DNA from 3 places in the Paenarthrobacter sp. UW852 genome. Region 1 is predicted to be linked to each of the others. Evidence: riboswitches for the same ligand, from Rfam matches in the RefSeq annotation. Region 1 holds a riboswitch; each other region holds the start of a gene.
What was found. Region 1 has a riboswitch for glycine ahead of cycA (D-serine/D-alanine/glycine transporter). Riboswitches for the same ligand answer to the same signal wherever they lie in the genome.
Positions count from the first base shown of each region.

Region 2: it holds a riboswitch for glycine, as region 1 does, so the genes downstream of both, gcvP (aminomethyl-transferring glycine dehydrogenase) here and cycA (D-serine/D-alanine/glycine transporter) in region 1, are expected to answer to the same signal.
Region 3: it holds a riboswitch for glycine, as region 1 does, so the genes downstream of both, gcvP (aminomethyl-transferring glycine dehydrogenase) here and cycA (D-serine/D-alanine/glycine transporter) in region 1, are expected to answer to the same signal.

Region 1 is NZ_JAMSGY010000007.1:61,466-66,697, reverse strand. It holds gene NEK97_RS13415 (FAD/NAD(P)-binding protein) at 1-1,105, shown strand, start outside; glycine riboswitch at 1,180-1,278, shown strand; gene cycA (D-serine/D-alanine/glycine transporter) at 1,423-2,889, shown strand; gene NEK97_RS13405 (ExeM/NucH family extracellular endonuclease) at 2,957-5,232, opposite strand, start outside.
Region 2 is NZ_JAMSGY010000005.1:5,407-10,638, reverse strand. It holds gene NEK97_RS10025 (alpha/beta fold hydrolase) at 1-1,612, opposite strand, end outside; gene NEK97_RS10020 (TetR/AcrR family transcriptional regulator) at 1,609-2,208, opposite strand; gene mscL (large conductance mechanosensitive channel protein MscL) at 2,332-2,796, opposite strand; gene NEK97_RS10010 (D-arabinono-1,4-lactone oxidase) at 2,921-3,040, opposite strand; partial or broken gene NEK97_RS10005 (helix-turn-helix domain-containing protein) at 3,089-3,349, shown strand; glycine riboswitch at 3,424-3,522, shown strand; gene gcvP (aminomethyl-transferring glycine dehydrogenase) at 3,671-5,232, shown strand, end outside.
Region 3 is NZ_JAMSGY010000002.1:561,228-566,459, forward strand. It holds gene gcvP (aminomethyl-transferring glycine dehydrogenase) at 1-1,781, opposite strand, end outside; glycine riboswitch at 1,957-2,054, opposite strand; gene NEK97_RS05720 (TetR/AcrR family transcriptional regulator) at 2,150-2,689, opposite strand; gene NEK97_RS05725 (MFS transporter) at 2,762-4,309, shown strand; gene NEK97_RS05730 (sigma-70 family RNA polymerase sigma factor) at 4,368-5,183, opposite strand.

The sequences.
Region 1 (5,232 bases):
CCGGCGGGGCACCCCTTACCGGGCCAAGGCGGGGCTGGCGGGTTACTACCCCAGCAGCATCACCATGCGCTACCTGACCGAAGACGCCGTGGACCGGTTTCGCGCGGCCGGAATCCAGCCCGGTTTCGACCACGATCTTTGGCCGCTGCTGCACCGTGATGCGCTGTGGGCGTATTACTCAACGCTGGCCCGCTCACAACCCACTGCGATCAAGGACCCCGCGCAGTTCCTGGCGGACCTCGAGGACGCACTCCAACCGCACGCGCACACCACAGCGAAGTGGGAGAACGACGTGGGCGATCTCGTGGAAAAGCACGTCGTCGCGTCCCGTCGGCTGAATCTTCGCGGGCTAGCCGCGCCGCTGGCAGGGCGTACTTTTGCGTCCAGGCGGGAGCTGGACGCGGCCATCACGGCATACCTTGATGATGACGCGCGCCGATCGGCTTTGGGCGAATCGGACCCTGTGAAGATGGCCATCGGAGCACTCCACACCGGTCGGGCAATCCTGAAATCGGTGGTGGCCGATGGCGGCATCACCGACGAATCCTGGTTGGCAGGGCTTCGCGGCTGGTTTGAGTCCTTCGTAGAGGGGCTGGCCAGTGGGGCACCCGCGCTGCGTTCGGAGCAGCTGGCCGCACTGGCGCGGGCCGGCGTCGTAAGTTTTGTTGGCCCGGACCCGAAGTTCAGTGTGGACCGGAGCGCGAAACTGTTCCGTGCGGTTTCGCCGTGGGTGCGCGACGCGCCGGTGGAAGCCCGGACCCTGATCGAGGCGATGTCGCCTGCCAACAGGGTGGGCATCAATATGTCACCGCTGCTGGAGCAGCTCATGGCTGACGGGTTGGTCCGAACCAAGATCATGATGAGCGTCGAAGGTACCCCGATGCAGACCACGGGTTTGGACGTCGTGCCACATCCCTACCGGCCCTTGGCGGCGAACGGGGCGGTCACCGAAAACCTATACGTGCTGGGCCTACAGTTGTCCGCCTCACAGTGGGGCACGGCCATCGCGGCGGAGGCCCGGCCCCGAACCGGGCAGGCCTATGCCAGCGGACAGCGGACCCTGCGGGACGCCGACGAGATTGCGCGTAGCATTCTGGCCCGCTGAGGACCCAGGGTTGCAGTGCCGCCCGGCCTTCGTTAGTGTGTGAGCTGCATCACCGAACTGGTGGTGCGCGCTTTTGATCCGCGGCGGGAGAGCCCTGCCGGTACATCACCACAGGCGCCGTAGGAGCAAACCCTCCCCAGGAATCTCTCAGGCCCATGTACCGCCGCGGCGAGGCAACTCTGGAAAGCAGTCCGGAACGCCGGGCTCACCGAAGGTGCAAGCAGGCCCACGCCTGCGGAAACTCTCAGGTCCATCTACAGAGCGGGGAGGAACCCGAATCTTGTGGCACCCAGTGCCGCCTGAACGATGGAGTTCCTTTGACGATTCAGCGCCCACCCTCAACCGGTACCGATTCACCGCATCTTGAGCGCCAGCTCAGCAACCGCCACATCCAGCTCATCGCCATCGGCGGAGCAATCGGAACAGGCCTCTTCATGGGCTCCGGCAAGACCATCTCCGCCGCCGGCCCGTCCGTCATCTTCGTGTACATGATCATCGGCTTCATGCTGTTCTTCGTCATGCGTGCCATGGGCGAATTGCTGCTCAGCAACCTGAACTACAAATCCTTCAGCGACTTCGCAGCTGACCTCCTGGGCCCCTGGGCCGGCTTCTTCACCGGCTGGACATACTGGTTCTGCTGGGTCATCACGGGGATCGCGGACGTCATCGCTATCGCAGGCTATTCGCAGGAGCTGTGGCCTTCCCTTCCCCTCTGGGTGCCGGGTCTCATTACCATCGGCATCCTGTTGCTGCTGAACCTGGCAACGGTGAAGGCATTCGGCGAAACCGAGTTCTGGTTCGCCCTCATCAAGATCGTCGCCATCGCGGCCTTGATCATTGTTGGCCTGTTCATGATTTTCAGTGGCTTCCAGTCCGACGCCGGACCCGCCAGCTTCACCAACCTCTGGAGCCATGGAGGCTTCTTCCCGAACGAATTCATGGGCTTCGTCGCCGGATTCCAGATCGCGGTCTTCGCTTTCGTAGGCATCGAACTGGTGGGCACTACTGCGGCCGAGGCCAAGGACCCGGAAAAGAACCTGCCCAAGGCCATCAACTCGATTCCCATCCGCGTGCTCCTCTTCTACGTGGGCGCGCTGATCATCCTCATGTCAGTCACCCCGTGGACCCAGTTCGCTGCCGGTCACAGCCCGTTCATTGCCATGTTCTCACTGGCCGGCCTGGGCGCAGCAGCCACGATCGTCAACCTGGTGGTCCTCACCTCCGCCATGTCCTCAGCCAACTCCGGGATCTACTCCACGTCCCGCATGGTGTTCGGCCTGGCCCAGGAAGGCGATGCCCCCAAGGTCTTCGGCGCGCTCTCCGGACGCAAAGTACCCCGCAACGCACTGTTTCTGTCCTGCGTCCTGTTGCTGTCCGGCGTCGTGCTCATGTACGCCGGCCAGGACGTCGGCAAGGCGTTCGACATGGTGACCACCGTGTCTGCCGTCTGCTTCGTCTTCGTGTGGTCGATCATCCTGGCCAGCTACCTGGCGTTCCGGAAGCGCCGTCCCCACCTTCACGAGTCTTCGGCGTTCAAGATGCCGGGTGGAGTGGCCATGGTGTGGGTGGTGTTCGCATTCTTTGCCTTCGTGCTGTGGGCGCTGACCACCCAGCCGGACACGCTCGCGGCGTTGCTCGCAACGCCCCTGTGGTTCGTGATTTTGGGGGTCGCTTGGGCGGTACTCCGACGCCGTCCGGCCCACCTGGCCCGGTACGCCGCTTTCCAGGCCGAGCTGCGCAGCGATGCTGCCAGGGTCCAGGACCCGGAGCCGGCAAACAAGTAACCACAAGACAGGCCCCTCACGAACCAATCGTGAGGGGCCTGTCTCTTGGGGGCATGCTACTGGGCGCTTAGCCCCTCAGGCATTTCTGGTACTGCAACCATTCGATGCCGTACCGCAGCCATCCCACAATGTCGTACCACTTGGACGGCTTGGTGGGCGGGGTGCACTGCGGCGGGTTGGGTCCGCTCGTTGCCACCTTGACCAGGGCCTTCACCACCGTTCCGGACTCGACGGCGGTCAGCACCAGGGTGCCGGTACCTGCGGCCGCTGCAGCGGGCACCTTCACGTTGACGGTCGCCGCGCCGGCGGATAACGGGACGTCCCCGAGTGCCACGGAGGCGCCCTTGGCGTCGATAAAGACCGCTTTCAGCAAGGTGTTCGCAGGGCTGCCGATGGAGGTCAGGTTCAGCTTGGAGACCGCCAGCGTGATGGATTCGCCAGCCTTGACCTCGGCTGCGGTGGAGTTTGCCACAGCAACTGAGCGGCGCGCGAAGTCCGGCGAGACGGGGTTGTGCGCCTGAAGGTACTTGATCCAGGCGTCACGGTCCACCAGGCCGGTGTCTTTCGTGTTGCTGCCCTCCTTGAAGACCCGGAAGTTGTCACCGCCGGTTGCCAGGAAGCTGAAGGTACCGATCCTGTACTGCTTTGCGGGGTCGATCACAGCGCCATTGACCCAGATGCCGGTAATCCGGTCACCCGCAGGACGGGCAGCATCGTAGGTGTAGTTGACGTTCTTGGACACCCCCAGCTGCTGGTACGGGCGGCTTGGTACGGTACCGTCCGGGTTGGTCTGCCACTGCTGCTCCAGGAGCGTTTTGAACTGTGCACCCGTCAGGGACGTGGTCCACAGGTTGTTCACGAACGGCAGGACCGCGTTGGCCTCGGCGTAGGTGATGGTGCCATCCGGCGCGTAGTACAGCTCGTTGCGCAGGCCGCCGGGGTTGACGACGCCGATTTCCGCCGCGCCGAGTTCGGGCGCCTTGAGCGTGTCCACCAGGGAGTCCGCTACCAGGTTGCCCAGCGTGGATTCGCTGGCGCGGTCGTCCCGCTTGGGGGCGCCTCCGGCAGGGTCCGGGGTGAATGCTGTGGTGATATCGGCGGTCACGGCACCCACGGCCTGGTTGCCGATTTCAGCAGCCTGGGCCAGGGCCTTATCCACGATGGTTTTCACTGCGGCCGCCCGCGGGTAGGCCGCGACGAGGCTTTCAGCGGTTTCGGTGGTCCTGTCCACGACTGCTGCCTTGTAGGCGGTGACGGACTTGGTTGCCGTGTCGACGGTGAGCGTTACGCTGCCCACGTTCTCGCCGTAGTTGCCGGTCTGCACGATCGGGCGGGTCTTGCCGGTGGGTTGGCGGTTGGCGTCAAGTACGGGCGCGTCCCAGGCGTACTCCTTGTGGGTGTGCCCGGTGTAGATGGCAGCTACGTCAGGGGTGGTTTCGTTGACGAGCTTGGCGAACGGGCCGCCCGCGGCAACTTCCTGTTCCAACGTGGCGCCCTCGGGGGTACCGGAAGCGGCGCCGTCATGGTTTTCGACGATGATAAGGTCCGCCAGCTTTTCGGCCTTGATCTTCGCAGCCACCCGGTTGATGGCGTCCACGGGGTCGCCGAACTCAAGATCGGTGATCCCCGCAGGGGTTACCAAGGAAGGAACTTCCTGGGTGACCGTGCCGATGACCGCTACCTTCATGCCGTTCATGTCCAGGACCTTGTACTCCGGCAGGACCGGGGTGGTGGTGCCCTTCTGGTAAACGTTGGCGCCCAGGTAGGCGAACTTTGCGTTGTTGCCTCCGGCGATGACGCGGTCGCGCAGGTCTGACCAGCCGCCGTCGAACTCGTGGTTGCCCACAGCGGAGGCCTGCAGCTCAAGTGCGTTCAGGACGTCGATGGTGGGCTGGTCCTTCGCAACCGAGGATGCGAAGAGGGAAGCGCCGATGTTGTCGCCCGCGGAAATGAAGGCAGTCGCGCCGGGCGCTGCTGTTGCACGGAGCTTCTCAACCGTTCCGGCAAAGAGCACCGTGTTGGCGTCGATCCGGCCGTGGAAGTCGTTGATGCCCAGGAATTGCAGGTCAACGGTGGCCGGCGCGTCCGGAGTCAGGTTAAGGCCCACGACCACGGGATCGTGGTCGCTGGCCCGGAACTCGTCCGGGGCATAGTAGTTGGTCACATTGTTGTTATACCGGCTGTATTCCAGCGCCACTGACTCCACGGAGTTGATGTTCCAGATGTCGGTTCCCGTGACAACCTTGTGGGCTGCCGGGGACGCCAGGATGTGGTCGAGGGAGCCCACCATGCCGCCGAACAGGTAGGAGTGCTTTCCGGTGCCGACCTCAAGGTCGGTGTACC
Region 2 (5,232 bases), on a different contig from region 1:
CCAGGGCATCCTGGAGTTCGCTGCGCCACTGCTTGGATCCCGTCAGGGCGAGATGTTGGGCCACCCTCGTGGCACTGCTTCGCTTGAGGTCGGCCACGCTGGATCGGAGGGCATCCGTGCTCGCATCCGTGCCGGTCAGTTGCTGTGACAACCTTGCCGGTCCGACGCGTCGCAGGTAGGAACCGACCAGCGGCCGAAGCCTGGACAACGCGGGTGTCGCCGGCTGGAGGAAGAATGGCGCGATCAACGTAAGGGACATGACCTTCGCGGGCACCCGGTCTGCTGCGAGCACTGCTGCAGCGGCACCGATCGAATGGCCGATAAGGTCGACAGGTTCCCCCTCCAGCAGGGCGGGCAGCCACCCTTCCCAGTCCTGAACGCCCGCTCCTCCGCTGAGTCCGAGGCCGGGGAGGTCCACGACGCGCGCCCCGATCTCAGCCGCCACTCCAGCCCACGTGTCTGCGTTGACCGGCAGGCCGGGAAGGGCCAGCCTGTTGGACCCGGCGACGCCCAGTTCGAATGTCCGTATGCCGCCGACGTCCACAAACCGACGGTCCTCGGCCATGATGGCCCCGAACCGACGCGCGGCCAGGTAATCGGCCCACCGTTCCAAGGACAGCAGCACGTCCGGCATCCGGATTCCGTGTTTGTCGGCGAACTCGATTGCTGGCTGCGTTGGATAGCGGTCGGAGGACATGAAGGTTAGCGTCTCGGGATCTGCCTTGGTGATCCGCTCCGGGAGCCGCTTGATGACACCAACCGGCAGCCTTAGCCGTGGGACCTTCGCGTTAAGATGCCGGCCGACATGCGTGAGCAGGTCCGCCAGTGGCGGGGTGGCGTCGTCGAGAATCCAATACGCGTTGCCCGCAGCAGCCGGGTCGACCGCGGCAGCCGTCATGAACGCCGTAAGATAGTCGACCGTAACGACCGGGAGGAACGTCGTTTCGTCTCCTGGCAACGCCGCAACGCTGCCTTCCCAGATCTGTCCGATGGTGGTGGGCAGCCCGATGAGCTGGTCGGATTCCCCAGCCACGCTGTCGCCGATCAGGCTGGACGGGTTGACGATGGTCCAGGGGATTCCGCGTTCCATGGCCAAGGCCTGGAAGATCGCGTCGGATTCCACTTTTGAGGCTTCGTAGGCGCCAAGTTCCTTGTAGGCCGCAGCGCGGTAATCCTCTGACCATGGAATGGTGGTTGGGTCCTGTCCGCCGACGCGGTATCCCGACACATGGACGACGCGCTGCAGTTTGGGGAGATCCGTGGCGAAGTCCATCAGTTTCTCGACGATGCCGACGTTCGCGCTGCGTGCCTCCTTGGCGGTCATTCCGAATCGGTAGGTCCCGGCGCAGTTGTGGATCTCGGTGACGTCCGGGAATGCCGAGGGGCCTCCAGTGACGATCCCGGGGGAATCGAAATCGACGATCGTCGTGTTGATGCTCCGTGTCAGGCCGTGCTCCCGCACCCATCGCTCGACACGGGCACCGGACTCGGCGGTCCGTACAGCCGCCGTGACGTTCGCGCCAGCTTGGGCCAGGGCCAGGACGAGATGCCTGCCAACCAATCCCGAGGCCCCGAAGACCAGGGCGTGGCGGGGGCCTTCAAGTATTGTCATCGGGTCCTCCCAGTGGTCTCGAGGCGCTGGTTGATGAGCTCTGCCACGACATCAGCGGCCGAAGCCAGGGGTTGGGTACTCATCATGGCGCGGGAGACGATCACCGCGCCCTCGATTGTCGACACAATGACCGTCGCCAAGGACCGTGCCTCCTTTGCGTCAATGCCGCTTGCTTCGAGCAGCGCGGACGTCGGTACGATCCACGACTCGAAGGCAGAGGCACATGCCTGCCGCAGCCGCTCGCTCTCAGCGCCCATCTCCAAGGTGACGACGGAGACAGGGCAGCCCAGTTGGAAGTTGCCCTCGCTGACGATCGTCGCCAAAGCCTCAATGGCGGCGCGGGCAGCTTCAGCCGGGCCGCCCGCGGAAGATGCCGCCTCCGCGATCAGGGCCTGGAATTGCGTCGCGGCGAGGTCGACCGCTGCGACTCCCAGGTCCTCCTTCCCGCCGGGGAAGTGGAAATAGACAGACCCCTTGGGCGCGGCGGCGTGTTCGATCACAGCGTTCAGGCCTGTGCCGCTGTAGCCGCTGGTCTGGATGAGCTGCAGCATCGACTCTGTAAGCCGTGCCTTCGTCAGGTTTCCTTTGATAGCCATAGGGAAATAATAGACCGGTCTATATATTTTTTGTAAATCCGCGAAAGCCCAACGCAAAAACCCGGCCCCTCGTGTGAGGGAGCCGGGTTTTGGGTCGAGCTACTTGTAAAGGCTGTGCTGGCCCTAACGGACGGGGTCGGAGCCGAGCCCTGGGTCGAGCGCGGAAGCGGTACCTGCGTTGCGGGCCGCGGCTGCGTCCTTGAGGAGGTCGCGGATTTCGGCGAGGAGTGCCGTATCGGCGGGGAGCGGCTCTTCCTCGGGTTCCTCGGTGGAGAGGCGGTCCTTGACCAGGGAGTTGATCTTGTTCATGGGCGCCACGAAGATGAAGTAGACCACGGCAGCGGTGATGACGAACGTGACCAGGGCGGTCAGGACGGCCCCGAAATCGACGAACGTGGCGGGGTTGTTTTCCCAGATCTTGAAGCCCAGGCCTTCGGCGTTCATGCCACCGGCCGCGGCGATGACCGGGTTGATGATGTGGGTGGTGAAGGCCCCGACGAGTGCGGTGAAAGCACTGCCGATCACCACGGCGATGGCCAGTTCAATCACGTTGCCGCGAAGGATGAAGTCTTTGAAACCCTTAAACATGGAGTGTCCTCAGCTCGGTGCGGATGTCTGCCTCAGCAGTGAACAAACTACCATCCCCATGTTTCAACCCGGTGTAACGGGGTAGGGGAGTGCCTCACGCGCACTACCCTGCCCCGTCATGACCTCAGCCAAACAGCGACCGGGTGTGGTCGTTCAGGAACATTCCGCGGGGATCGAATTCGCGGCGGACCTGGAGGAAAGTGTAGAGCTCCGGGTAGAGGCGCTCCAGCCGGCTGCGGGTCATGAAGTGGATCTTCCCCCAGTGTGCCCGGGGCTCGAATACCTGCAGCACGCGGCGTTGGTGCGCCGCTTGCTGGGCCCGGTTTTTGATTATGAGCAGAGCCAGGACGGCGATCTGATCCTGACCCTGCGGACATATTTGGACTCCCAGCGTTCCTGGCAAAAGACGGCGGCGACGCTGTTCGCGCACCGGCAGACCATCATCTACCGGATCCGGAAAATCGGTGAGTTGACGGGGCTGGACATGGGCGAAACGTCCACGGTTGCGCAGTTGTGGTTCGCGCTCCAGCCCCATGAGGCCATGCATCAGTAGGCCAAGCTGCCTTGCGGAACGACAAAGTGACCCGCTATGGTGTGAAGCGTGTCACTCACGTGATGCAACGCTTTTGATCTGCGGCGGGAGAGTCCTGCCGGTACATCCAGTCAGGCGCCGTAGGAGCAAATCCTCCCCAGGAATCTCTCAGGCCCATGTACCGCCGCGGTTAGGCAACTCTGGAAAGCAGTCCGGGAAACCGGGCTCACCGACGGTGCAAGCAGGCAACCATTCCTGCGGAATCTCTCAGGTCCAATACAGAGCGGGGAGGAACCCACATCATCGTGGCGCTCAGCAGGCGCCTGAATCATGGAGTTCCTCTTGACTGTTCAATCAACCCCCACCGCGTTCGCGGACCGGCATATCGGCGCCCGCCGCCAGGCCGATGTTGACACCATGCTCAAGGCCATCGGCTATGACTCTGTCGACGGCCTGGTGGACGTTGCTGTCCCAGATTCCATCCGCCAGGACACTGCGCTGAAGTTGCAGGACGCCCTCACCGAGGTGCAGGTCCTCACTGAGCTGCGCAAGCTGGCTTCCAAGAACAAAACCGCCGTGCAGATGATCGGCCAGGGCTACTACGACACCGTGACCCCGCCCGTCATCCGCCGCAACATCCTCGAATCCCCGGCTTGGTACACGGCCTACACCCCGTACCAGCCGGAAATTTCCCAGGGCCGCCTCGAAGCGCTGCTCAACTTCCAGACCATGGTCCAGGACCTCACGGGACTTCCCGTGGCCAACGCCTCGCTGCTGGACGAAGCTACCGCCGTTGCCGAGGCAGTGCTGCTGATGCGCCGGGCGAACAAGGCTGTGAGGGACGGCAAGACCGTCCTGGACGCCGACCTCCTCCCGCAGACCATCGCAATCGTGAAGGGCCGTGCCGAGGCGCTGGGCTTTGAGGTCGAGATCGCGGACCTCTCGGCCGGCCTGCCCGACGGCGACATCAACGGTATCGTCCTGCAGCAGCCGGGCGTTTCGGGCCGCGTTTTCAACCATGCCCCGGTGATCGCCGAAGCCAAGGAACGTGGCGCCTTGGTCACTGTCGCGGCCGACCTGCTGGCGCTCACCCTCATCACGCCCCCGGGCGAGCAAGGTGCCGATGTCGCCGTCGGAACCGCGCAGCGTTTCGGTGTCCCGCTGTTCTTCGGCGGCCCGCACGCCGCGTACATGGCCGTCCGCGAAGGCATGGAGCGCACGCTCCCGGGCCGCATCGTCGGCGTCTCCAAAGACAATGCGGGCGTTCCGGCCTACCGCCTGGCCCTCCAGACCCGCGAGCAGCACATCCGCCGCGAAAAGGCCACGTCCAACATCTGTACAGCCCAGGCATTGCTGGCCATCGTGGCCTCGATGTACGCCGTCTACCACGGCCCGGAAGGCCTGAAGTCGATCGCCGAAACCGTTCACGGTCACGCACGCACGCTGGCGACGGCTCTGCAGGCGGCCGGCCGCGAGCTCGTGACCGAGGCGTTCTTCGACACACTCACCGTCCGCGTCCCCGGCAAGGCTGACAAAGTCATCGCCGCCGCCGAAGCCCGCGGCATCAACCTGCGGTTCATCGACGCCGACACCGTGGGCGTCTCCATTGATGAAACCACGACGCCGGAGGTCCTCTCCGCCGTTGCCGTCGCCTTTGGTGCCGGTCCGGTGAAGGACGCGGCCGGATTCGAGTTGCCTTCTGACGTGGTCCGGACAAGCGACTTCCTGCAGCATCCGGTGTTCAACACGCACCGTTCCGAGACGCAGCTGTTGCGCTATATCCGCAAGCTGTCCGACCGGGACCTCGCGCTGGACCGCACCATGATCCCGCTGGGTTCGTGCACCATGAAGCTCAACGCGACCGCTGAGATGGAAGCCATCTCCTGGCCGGAGTTCGCCTCCAT
Region 3 (5,232 bases), on a different contig from region 1:
GCGGAAGCCGGGATGAGGCAGACGTTGCGCTGCTCGTCACCGTTGGAGTGGTGGTAGCCGCGGATCGCGAGGAGCCCGGCGAGTTCACCCTGGGAACCGGCGTTCGGCTGGATGGAGACCTGGTCGTAGCCGGTGATCTCGGTCAGCTGTGCCTCGAGGTCGGTGATGAGCTCACGCCAGCCTTCTGTCTGGGAGTCCGGCGCGAACGGGTGGATGGAAGCGAACTCCGGCCAGGAGATAGCTTCCATTTCGGCCGTGGCGTTGAGCTTCATGGTGCACGAACCCAGCGGGATCATGGTGCGGTCCAGCGCGAGGTCCCGGTCGGACAGCTTGCGGATGTAACGCAGGAGCTGGGTTTCGGAGCGGTGGGTGTTGAACACCGGGTGCTGCATGAAGTCGCTGGTGCGCTCAACGGAGGATTCCAGCGCGAAGCCTTCAACGGCTTCAGTTACCGAAGCGCCGAAGACGCTTGCGACGTCGGCGACAATCGCCGTCGTCGTTGTTTCATCCACTGAGATGCCAACCGTGTCGGCGTCGACCCCGCGCAGGTTGATGCCCTTGGCCTCAGCTGCGGCCACCAGCTCGGCGGCCTTGCCCGGGACGCGGACCGTGATGGTGTCGAAGAACGAGCCGTGGAGGACCTCGACGCCGGCAGCCTTCAGGGATGCGGCCAGTGTCCGGGCGTGGTTGTGGGCGGTCTCAGCGATCGCCTTCAGTCCCTCGGGGCCGTGGTAAACCGCGTACATGGAGGCCACAATCGCCAGGAGTGCCTGGGCTGTACAGATGTTGGACGTAGCCTTCTCGCGGCGGATGTGCTGCTCGCGGGTCTGCAGCGCCAAGCGGTAGGCGGGGACACCGGCGTCGTCCTTGGAAACGCCTACCAGGCGGCCGGGCATGGAGCGCTCCAGGCCCTTCTGGACGGCCATGTACGCGGCGTGCGGGCCGCCGAAGAACAGCGGCACACCCAGGCGCTGGGCGGAACCAACAGCGATGTCGGCGCCCTGCTCGCCCGGAGGGGTGATGAGCGTGAGGGACAGGAGGTCGGCGGCGACCGTGACCAGCGCGCCGCGCTCTTTGGCTTCAGCAATGACGGCGGAGTGATCGAACACGCGGCCGGAAACGCCGGGCTGCTGGAGGACGACGCCGTTGATGGCACCTTCCGGAAGACCGGCGCTCAGGTCGGCTACCTCAACGTCGAAGCCGAGCGCTTCCGCGCGGCCCTTCACGATCGCAATGGTCTGCGGCAGGCAGTCGGCGTCGAGGACAGTCTTGCCGTCCTGGGCGGACTTGTTCTTGTTGGCGCGGCGCATCATCAGCACGGCTTCGGCCACAGCCGTTGCTTCATCCAGGAGGGAAGCGTTGGCGATGGGCAGGCCCACCAGGTCCTGGACCATGGTCTGGAAGTTGAGGAGCGCTTCGAGGCGGCCCTGGGAGATTTCCGGCTGGTACGGGGTGTAGGCGGTGTACCAGGCCGGGGACTCGAGGATGTTGCGGCGGATCACCGGCGGCGTGACGGTGTCGTAGTAGCCCTGGCCGATCATTTGCACGGCGGTCTTGTTCTTGGAGGCGAGCTTGCGAAGCTCGGCAAGGACTTCGACTTCGCTCAGGGCGTTCTGCAGGGTGAGGGCGACGTCCTGGCGGATGTCGTTGGGGACGGCGGTGTCGACCAACGCGTCAACGGTGTCGTAGCCCACGGACTTGAGCATGGTCTCAATGTCGGCCTGGCGGCGGGCGCCAATATGCCGATCAACGAAGGTGGTGGAGGCAGAACTAACCGTCACGAAGGAACTCCATTACTTGGGCGGCGTTTGGGTACGCCACAGTGGCTGGGTTCCTCCCCGCTCTGTATTGGACCTGAGAGTTTCCGCGTTGTTGGAACAACATCGCTTGCACCGTCGGTGAGCACAGCACTCTTTCACCCTTCGGTGGTGAGCGCCTGCTGCTTTCCAGAGTTGCCTTGCCGCGGCGGTGCGTGGGCCTGAGAGATTCCTGGGGAGGGTTTGCTCCTACGGCGCCTGCATCACGTGCTTGCAGGACTCTCCCGCCGCAGATCATAGGCAATGTTCAGTTATAACGCGGCCCGATTTCAGGCAGGCCACAAGGGTTAATTGTCCTACGTGCGGCGCGTCGCCGCAAATGGGATGATGCGCTACTTCCGCAGCCGCTCCAGCACTCCGAGCAGGATTTTGACGTCGGCTTCCCGGCCGTCGTCGCCAGCCTCCTGGCCGCCCTCGAACATTGCGTTGAAATACAGTCCGTCGCCCATGTAGCTAACGGCCTTCGCAACTTCGGGTCCGACATCCTTGGCCAGGACATCAAGCCACTGCTTTTGGATTCCGGCAAACCTGCGGCGCGTTTCTTCGTGGGCAACCTCGGCCAGCCGGGTAGCAGCGACGAAAGCGCGGTCCATCGGCGTCCCGGCCCACAATGACGTCCGGATGAAGTAGGCAGCGGCACCGTCCGGCGCGGCCCTCATCTGCTCAATGTCCTGTACTGCCAGCTGGTCCAGGCGTTCCAGGAGGGCGCTGATCAGCGACTCCTTGTTGGGGAAGTGGTACAGCAACCCGCCCTTCGAGACGCCCGCACGCTTGGCAACTGCATCGAGCGTGGCGGCCCGCTCCCCTACCTCTATAAGGAGGGATTCGTAGGCATCCAGGACGGCGTCCCGGGCAACTGGTTTTCGTGGCATGAGTACATCATTCCCTAAAGGCTTGCTGGGGTTTAATTTGAAACTATACCGTCTGGACGGTACAGTAAAGACATGTTCTCGCCGTCCTCCACCCAAGCTCCCCGTTCAGCTCGTCCCGTCATGGGCCCTGCACCGTGGCGCGACTGGACGGCCCTGGCACTCCTGATGTTCCCGGTACTGCTGGTGGCCGTCGACAACACCGCGCTCACCTTTGCCCTGCCCGAGATCGCCCGATCCCTCGATGTCGGTGGCGTGCAACTGCTCTGGATCGTTGACGCCTACCCCTTGGTCCTGGCCGCACTCCTCGTCTCCATGGGCAACCTCGGCGACAGGATCGGCCGACGGCGGCTGCTTCTGATCGGCAGCACGGGCTTTGCTGCGGTGTCGGCTGCTACTGCGTTCGCGCCCTCAGCAGAATGGCTGATTGCCGGACGCGCCGCCCTTGGCGTTTTCGGCGCCATGCTGATGCCCTCAACGCTTTCCCTGATCCGGAACATCTTCACCGACCCCAACCGCCGCCGGCTCGCTATTGCCGTGTGGGCGGCCGGGTTCTCAGGCGGTGCTGCCCTCGGGCCGATCTTCGGCGGTTGGCTGGTGGAACACTTCTGGTGGGGTGCCGTCTTCCTGGTGGCAGCCTTCCTGCTGCTGCCGCTGCTTGCCTTCGGAAAGGTTCTGATCCCCGAGTCCAAAGACGCGAACCCGGGCCGCGTGGATGTCCCCAGCATCGCTTTGTCCATCTTGACCATGGCTCCGTTTGTCTACGGCATCAAAGAATTCGCAGTGCACGGCCTTGGGGCATCAGCCGCGGCGTTCATGCTTTTCGGTCTGGTAATGGGTGTCCTCTTCGTCCGACGCCAGCAGAGGATCGACAGCCCGATGCTGGACGTCAGCCTGTTCAAGAACAAGGTATTCAGTACGGCAATCGTTGCCAACGTACTTTCCCTCTTCTCCATGACCGGCTTCATCTACTTCTTCGCCCAGCACCTGCAATTGGTTGAAGGCCAGTCCCCCATGGAGGCGGGTATCGCAATGATCCCGGCCCTCCTGGCAACAGTCATCGCCGGACTGCTGGTGGTGCCCCTGGTCAAAAAGGTCCGGCCCGGTTTTGTGGTGGCCGGAGGTTTGACGCTCAGTGCCGTTGGCTACTTCGTGGCTGTTGTGGGCGACCACGGCAGCGGCCCCGTCTTCCTCCTGTCAGCCCTCACAGTTCTTGCTGTTGGCGTGGGTGCGGCGGAGACCATCTCAAACGACCTCATCCTGGCGTCCGTACCGGCTGACAAATCCGGGGCAGCATCAGCCATCTCGGAGACCGGTTACGAGTTGGGTTCGCTGTTGGGAACGGCTGTCCTTGGTTCCATCCTCACCGCCTCCTACCAGCACAACCTGGTCATACCGGACGGCGTAACCGGCCACGCCGCCGAAAAGTCCGGGGAAACCCTGGCCGGTGCCGTTGACGTTGCTTCCACGCTCCCAGCGCCCTTGGCTGAAGCATTGACGGCCTCGGCACGCGTCGCCTTTGACTCCGGCGTCCACATCACTGCGGCGATTGGGCTGGTACTCATGGCCGGAGCGGCAGCCCTTGCCGCCGTCGTACTCCGGCGTGTCCCCAGGGCGCACTAGCCGAGTCTACGCAAGGAGGCCGGGTCGCTGAGCGGCCCGGCCTCCTTCGCGTCAGTGTCTAAACGGCGCTGTTGAGTGAGGTCCCCAGGCCAAAGCCGCGGGTGATTCCACCCGTGGTTGCCGCGGCAAGGGATGAAAGATAGTCATTGCGGCGGCGGGCAGTGATGCGCGATTCCGGTTCGAAAACCTGGTCGGGCGAATCGGCGTAATGGGCCGCCAGGCCGTCGCGCATGAGCCGTATCCCCTCAGCCCGCTGCTGCGAGACGGCGGCATGCGTGGAACCCAGTTCCTCGGCAAGCTCCTTCACGGACCGTCCCGCGAGATAGATCTCCTGGACCACGAAGCGCATTTTTTCGGGGAGGGCATCGACGGCGGCACGCAGGTACTTGATCCGCTCATCAGCCAGCACCGAGTGTTCCGGGGAATCCGTGGGGGACGCAACGGTGTCCGCCACCACCTCATCCAGTGAAGTCAGCGTCCGGGATGCGTCCACCAGGGCAGCTTCAACATGGCTACGCTCGACACCCAGGGCCGAAGCCATCTCGGCGACGCTGGGACCCCGTCCCAGCATGCTGGTCAAGGTCTCCTGGACGCCCAGGGTTTCCTTGATCCGCTTGCGGGCCGACCGCGTAGCCCAATCTCCGGCTCGCATCTCGTCCGCAAAGGCACCTACGATCCGGCGGCGCGCGAAAGCACCGAACGGAACACCGAGGTCCGGATCGAAGGAATCAGCAGACGTTATCAGGGCAACGGCACCGACAGAAGCAAAATCATCGCGCGATAAATGCGACGCGCGCGCGCAAAGGTCAGAGACCAGGTAACCAACGAGCGGAAGGTGCTGCAACACCAGCTCGTTGCGCTGTTCGCGATTCAAAAGTGAGTCCCCCCATGAGACCGGATTATTGAGTTGCAAACCCGACTTC